One region of the Cobetia sp. 10Alg 146 genome, then DNA from elsewhere that is predicted to be linked to it. Evidence: predicted binding sites of a transcription regulator. Region 1 holds the regulator's gene; the other holds the start of a gene.
What was found. Region 1 encodes LexA, which represses DNA repair genes until DNA is damaged. Its sites were predicted from a motif close to TACTGTNTANNTANACAGTA; they were not measured.
Positions count from the first base shown of each region.

Region 2: umuD (translesion error-prone DNA polymerase V autoproteolytic subunit) is a predicted target of LexA. The motif match lies at 2,163-2,182, and genes of this name have one in related genera.

Region 1 is NZ_JARWKT010000002.1:392,683-396,093, forward strand. It holds gene QD172_RS04655 (TetR/AcrR family transcriptional regulator) at 1-297, opposite strand, end outside; gene lexA (transcriptional repressor LexA) at 849-1,478, shown strand; gene QD172_RS04665 (hypothetical protein) at 1,609-1,848, opposite strand; gene QD172_RS04670 (DUF6586 family protein) at 2,102-2,581, opposite strand; gene topA (type I DNA topoisomerase) at 2,581-3,411, opposite strand, start outside.
Region 2 is NZ_JARWKT010000001.1:533,756-537,166, forward strand. It holds gene QD172_RS02280 (multidrug efflux SMR transporter) at 1-201, shown strand, start outside; gene QD172_RS02285 (2OG-Fe(II) oxygenase) at 312-1,061, shown strand; gene QD172_RS02290 (LysR family transcriptional regulator) at 1,083-1,997, opposite strand; gene umuD (translesion error-prone DNA polymerase V autoproteolytic subunit) at 2,201-2,662, shown strand; gene QD172_RS02300 (Y-family DNA polymerase) at 2,671-3,411, shown strand, end outside.

The DNA of each region.
Region 1 (3,411 bases):
CTCCAGCACCGTGCGCGCCATCACTTCCAGCAGCGTTTCCAGCGGCACCTGACGACCGGCATGCTGCTGCTCGACACTGTCGAGTGCCGCATGGAAACGCTCGCTGAAGGGGTCGAGATAGCGGGCGAACACTGCCTGGATCAATGACTTCTTGGAGCCGAAGTGATAATTGACCGCCGCCAGGTTGACCTTGGCCTTGCTGGTGATATTGCGCAGCGAGGTTTCGGCGAAGCCTCGCTCGGCGAACAGGACCTCGGCGGTATCGAGGATACGGGTAACGGTATCGGTCTGGGCCATGGGCGGATGCCTTGTCAGGTGATCAGTCACGAGGGGGCACGGGAGTCCTTGTCCCCCCGGGAAACGGCAAGGCCGTGGCCCGGGGGGCGACTCTTCTCATGCAGGTCAATCAAACGACATGTCGGTCTTCACGCACCGCGTGTCAGGCAGCGACTCCGAGGCGGAGGCTGCCACGAGCCGTGTCCCGAGCACAGGACACACAGGGCCTGTGTACCGGTAGCCGGATGCGCCCGACGAACATTCGTTTGAAACAAGGTAATTCTAGCTGTCCATGCCATGACTGGCAATTGCTGGTTGTTTCAAACACTCGACAGCCAAGACCGGCAGGACGCGCATTCACGCGGGACATTCGGGGACGGGATGGTCATGGGGCGTCCCGGACACCCGCTGTCTCGCGTCAGCATGTCGATGTCGACGAAGATGCCGGCAACGTTGCTGCCAAAGCAACCACGATGCCTTGCATGACCGCCATGACTGGATACAATGACAGTTGTATGGATGCACACCCCGTGCCGTCAGCTCAGATGCCGCCCAGGCCAAAGGCAATGCCCATGACTCAGCCGCTTACTCCGCGCCAGCAGGATGTCTTCGATTTCATCATCAAGACCATCAAGTCCTCAGGCTATCCGCCAACGCGTGCCGAAATCGCCCAGGCACTGGGCTTTCGCTCACCGAATGCCGCGGAAGAGCATCTGCGTGCCCTGAAGCGCAAGGGAGCCATCGAGATGGTGCCGGGCACCTCGCGGGGCATCCGCGTGCCGTCTCTGGCCGAGGCGGAAGAGGATAGCGAGCAGGGCCTGCCGGTCATCGGGGAAGTGGCCGCTGGCAGCCCTATCCTGGCCAGCCAGCATATCGATCGCCATTGCCCGCTGCCCAGTGACTACTTCTCGCCTGCCGCCGACTATCTGCTGCGCGTGCGCGGGGTCTCGATGAAGGATGTCGGCATTCTGGAAGGTGACCTGCTGGCCGTGCACCGCACGAGCAGCGTGCGTGACGGACAGATCGTGGTGGCGCGTCTGGGGGATGAAGTGACGGTGAAGCGTTTCCGTCGCGATGGCCATTACGTATGGCTGGAAGCCGAGAACGAGGACTTCGCTCCCATCAAGGTGGATCTGCGCACGGACAGCCTGGAAATCGAGGGCCTCGGCGTGGGCGTGATCCGCGATGGCGGCCTGCACTGATCTCAAGGCTCGCAGGCAGTCTGTCCTCACAGCGCTGACGCGCAGATGACGATTGTCGCCATCAGGGCATCCACGAAAAAACCCGCCGATTGGCGGGTTTTTTCGTGGCAGGCAGACATGCGGGAAGTGCTCAGTGCACCATGCCTTCCGACTGCTCGTCTTCATCATCCTCGCCATCCCACAGGCGGGTGCGGGTGATGGCGTGGTCGATCATCTCACGCGCGACCTCGAAGCGATTGTCACGCAGCAGATCGGCAGCTTCATCGGAGATGCGGATACTCAGAAGTGGCTCACCTTCACTCTCGGCGGCACGCAGGATCACTTCCCCATCTTCCATTTGCACGATTTCAAGTACGGCGGGATCGGACACGTCATTCCTCCTGCACGGCATCCTGAGGATACCGGCGTCGTTGTGATCGTCAGCTTGACGGCGGGCAGGCCCTGCGACTTGCAGTCACTGGCGACAATGCAGAAAAAAGTACGACCACAGCCAGAGCCATGGTCGTACCGGAGAATGCAGGGCTTGCCACAATGCCGCCAGTCTAGCACCCGTCATGCCAGGGCGTCACCTGAATGACAGGTGCGTGACATGCCAGCGCCTTCGGGTCAGGCAAGGCGCGACGCTACCACTCCACATTCGACTCGCGAAGGTGTGACAGCAACGCCTTCATGGCGCTGACTGCCGTGGCGAGACGCTCTGCCAGAGGCGCATTGGCCGCCGCGGCGATGATGAGACCATCGCCACGCGCCTGGCCTTCCTCACGCCGGGCAGCACCGCCCTCTTCATGCAGACGCGTGATATCGGCCACCAGCTGGCTCAACCAACTGTCCGGCTGCGCCTGCAGGCTTCGCAACTGCTCGATTTCCGCCACGGGAGTCGGCGGTGTGGCCAGCCGCTCGCGCCAGCTGCCCTCAGGCCAGCGTGCCGACGCGGCGCACTCCTCGATCAACGAGGCCAATGCCAGCTCCATCAACGCCAGCGCCCCTTCCTCACCGGCCATGCGCCGTGCGACGGCATGCTCATCACGCGTCGCGACGGCCGCCTGCTCCAGCAGCAACTCGGCCTGATACAGCAGTTGATTGGTGCGGCCACGCTGGCTCATCAGCTCTTGGCTCCCTTGCGCTTGTCCTCGACGACCCAACGGCCGTTGTCGAAGGTCGCCTTCCACCCCGTCGCCTTGCCATCTTCGTCCGTCATCACGAACTGCTCCTTGGCCTTGCGCGAGAAACGAATCTGCGTCGGGCGGCCATCGGGGTCTTTCTCCGGCGCCTTGAGGATGAAGTGATACTTCTCCGGGAGCTCGTCGGCATGCGCCTTGAGCTCGCTGACCAGCGGCGGACGCGTCTCGCGATTCTTGGGGAACTGACTGGCGGCAAGGAACAGGCCACTGGCGCCATCACGCAGCACGTAGTGATCCTCGACCTTCACGCAGGCAAGTTCCGGCATGGGGATCGGGTCCATCTTCGGCGGTGCCACTTCACCGGACTTGAGCAGCTTGCGGGTGTTCTTGCAATCCTCGTTGGTGCAGCCGAAGTACTTGCCGAAACGCCCGGTCTTGAGCTGCATGTCGGCACCGCACTTGTCGCACTCGATGACCGGCCCATCGTAGCCCTTGATGCGGAACTGACCCTGCTCGACTTCATGTCCCACGCAGTCCGGGCTGTTGCCGCAGACGTGCAGCTTGCGCTGCTCGTCGATCAGATAGCTGTCCATGGCCGTGGCGCAGATCGGGCAACGGCGCTTGGCACGCAGTGCATCGGTCTCGGCATTCTCATCCGCGTCAGCGGCGACCGCCTCATCCCCCGGCAACAGGTCGATGGTGGTCTTGCAGCGCTCCTTGGGCGGAAGGTTGTAACCGGAGCACCCCAGGAAGACGCCAGTGGAGGCGGTACGGATCTGCATCTCGCGGCCACAGGTCGGGCAGGCGATATC
Region 2 (3,411 bases), on a different contig from region 1:
GCCTCCTTGAGCCTGCTGTATCTGGCCATGGACACCATCAGCCTGGGCATCGCCTATGCCGTATTCTCCGGCATCGGCACCGTGGTCAGCGCCATCATCGGCGTACTGTTCTGGCGTGAGCACTTCTCGTTTCGCCGCATGGCCTGCATCGGCCTCATCGTGCTGTCGATCGTCGGCCTCAACCTGACAGGCGGACATTGATCATTGCCATTCGTGCAATGACCAATTGCCGTCAGGTGCCTTTTTCTGTCGTCGGCAGTGCACTAGCCTCTCGGGCAACATTCGTGATCATGCCATTCAGGAGTCTTGCCATGAGCCTGTCCTTCTACGCCGTCAGTCACGAGCGCGGCTTCTCTCCCACGCCCCTGCCCATCTGGACGGACAACGGTGACGTGTCTGACCTCTTCGAGACCGAGGCGACACCAGAGGTGGTCCGTCAGGAGGTCGAGGGTGTCCCGGGCGCCTTCCAGCTGCTCAATGTGCTGACGCCTGCCGAGGCCGACAACTTCGTCGCCGCCCTGGAGGCAATGGGCTTCGAGGAGGATGCGCCCGTCTCCCTGCCGCGTTCGGTACGCCACAACCACAACGTCAATTGGGTCGTCAGTGACGCCATCGATCAGGTCATCTGGGCGCGCTCGGCGCCACTGGTGACCGAGCAGATCCAGGGCGAAGGCGCAAAAGGCATCAATGCGCGCTTTCGTGTCTATCGCTACGAGGCCGGCGACTTCTTCAAGCCGCATACCGATGGTGCCTGGCCGGGTAGTCGCGTCATCAATGGCGAGATCGTCCAGGACGCCTATCCGGGCCTGATGAGCCAGTACACCTTCCTCATCTTCCTGAGCGATGGCTATACCGGCGGGCGCACCGAGTTTCTGGTCAGCCGTCGCGACCCCGAAAGGCCTGCCCAGTCACAGGACGACATCCAGACAGTCTCGGTCGCAACGCCCAAGGGTGGCGTGCTGTGCTTCCCGCATGGCTCGCACCCGCAGCACTGCGTGCACGCAGGCGAGCCGATCCGCGATGGTGCCAAGTACATCATCCGCAGCGATATTCTCTATTGATGACCACCTGCCGAGAACCTGCTAGCGACCGGCCAGCCGCTCGCGGCGGGCGAGCAGGAAGTCGACCCAGGCACGCACGCGCGGGTTGTGCTGATTCTCGCGTGCGAAGACGACATGGATGCCAGTGTCGAAATCCGACGACGTGACCTGATGGTCCTCCAGCACCGCCACGAGGCGTCCCTGGTCCAGTTCTTCACGGATGGCCCAGAGCGGTTGCACCACGACACCAGCTCCCTCGAGGGCTGCCTGGGTCAGAATGTCGGCGTTGTTGGTGCGCAACGCGCGTGCTCGCGCCGAGATGCGGTGCTCCCGCTCACCCTGCACCAGCCGCCAGTGATGATTGGCGGTGGTATAGCTGAAGGTCAGCAGGCGGTGCCGCTCCAGGTCCTCAGGCTGACGAATGGGCGGCTGGGCACTGAGATAGGACGGCGCCGCGGCCAGCACGAAACGCTGGTCACTGATGTGCCGTGCGATCAGACTCGAGTCTTCCAGATGGCCGATGCGGATGGCGACATCGAACTGCTCCTCGATCAGATCCACGCGCTGATCACTGCTGACGATATCCAGCGCCACCTCGGGGTAGCACTGCATGAATTCACTCACCAGCGGCGCAAGATAGAGGCGCGAATATCGCCACGGCACCGAGATGCGCAGCGGCCCCGCGACTCGCTCACTCAGCGTCTCGAGCTCATCCGTCAATTGAGCCACCTCGCCCAGGATGGCTCGGAAACGGATCACGGCTCGCTCACCGGCAGGCGAAAGCCGCACATGGCGCGTGGTGCGCACCAGCAACGGCTCGCCCAGCTGTCGCTCCAGATGATTGACGTGACGCGTCGCCGTGGAACTGGCGATCTCCAGCTCACGCGCAGCCGCATTGAAGCTCTGATGCTCCGCCACCTTGAGGAAGGTGCGCAGTCGTTGGGTCAGTTCGTTCATGGCTCTCCACAGTGAATCCGCCTCTCACGTAGACACCGGACCTTGCGCCCGATGGCATTCGCCGATGCCGAGCATAACACCCTCGCCATCCGGGCTTCGCAGCGGCCACTTTCACTTGAGGCGGCTTTGCATATTAGCGGTTGCCTAACGCTTGCCTGCCACGGATACTGTATATAAATACAGCCATGACAGGAGAGCTTTCCATGACCGCATCTGCCCCCCTTGCCACTCACGAGACGTTGGCTCGCCCTCATCCCGCTCCTGCGCCATGTGAGCTGCCATACCCCCACATCACGGGGCGTGCGGGAATTTCCGGCTTTCCGTCACCGGCCGAGGATTACGCTGGCCGGACATTGGATCTCAACGAGCGGCTGATCAAGCGTCCGGCAGCGACCTTCTTCATGACGGTGGCAGGTGACAGCATGGAAGGCTTCGGCATCTACGAGAATGACACCCTGGTCGTGGATCGCTCCATCGACGCCCGCCCCGGACATATCGTGGTGGCGCTGGTCGAGGGCGAGGTGGTGGTCAAGCGCTACGAACTGATCGGCCAGCGGCCGTATCTGTGCTCCGGCAATGCCCTGTATCCGCCGGTGGCCATCGTCGATCTCGAGTGTCAGGTCTGGGGGGTGGTGCGCTCCGTCATCCACGAATACGCGGTATGAGCGCGCCGATGATCGGGCTGGTCGACTGCAACAACTTCTACGCCAGCTGTGAGCGAGTCTTTGATCCGCGCCTGGAAGGCCGCCCCGTGGGGGTGATGTCCAACAATGACGGCTGCGTGATCGCGCGCTCTCAGGAACTCAAGGCGCTGGGCATCGAGATGGGTACCCCGGCCTTCCAGCTGCAATCCCTGGTACGCGAGGGGCGCATCCACCTGCTCTCCTCGAACTATGAGCTGTATGGCGACATGTCGGCGCGCGTGCGCGACGTGCTGGAGGAATACAGCGCGGGGGTCGAACCCTACTCCATCGACGAGATGTTCGTGCGCTTCGATGGCTTTGACCGCAACGCGATGCTGGCGCTGAGTCGTACCCTGCACCGCAATGTGCGCAAGTTCACCGGCATCCCGGTATGTGTCGGCGTGGCCCCCACTCGTACCCTGGCCAAGCTGGCCAACCGTACCGCCAAGAAGCGGCCGGAATTCGGCGGCGTCTGCGTGCTGGAACCTGCCGAAGTCGGCACCCAGCGCCTGCTGGAAGACACACCGCTGGGCGATGTCTGGGGCGTGGGCCATCGCCTGGTCGAACGGCTGGCACTGCAAGGGCTGCATACCGCCTGGGACCTGCGCTGTGCGGACCCGCGCGCCATCGGTCAGCGCTATTCCGTCGTGCTGGAGCGCACCGTGCGCGAGTTGCAAGGCACGCCCTGCTTCGAGATGAACGACCCCGATGATGCCCGTCAGCGCATCATG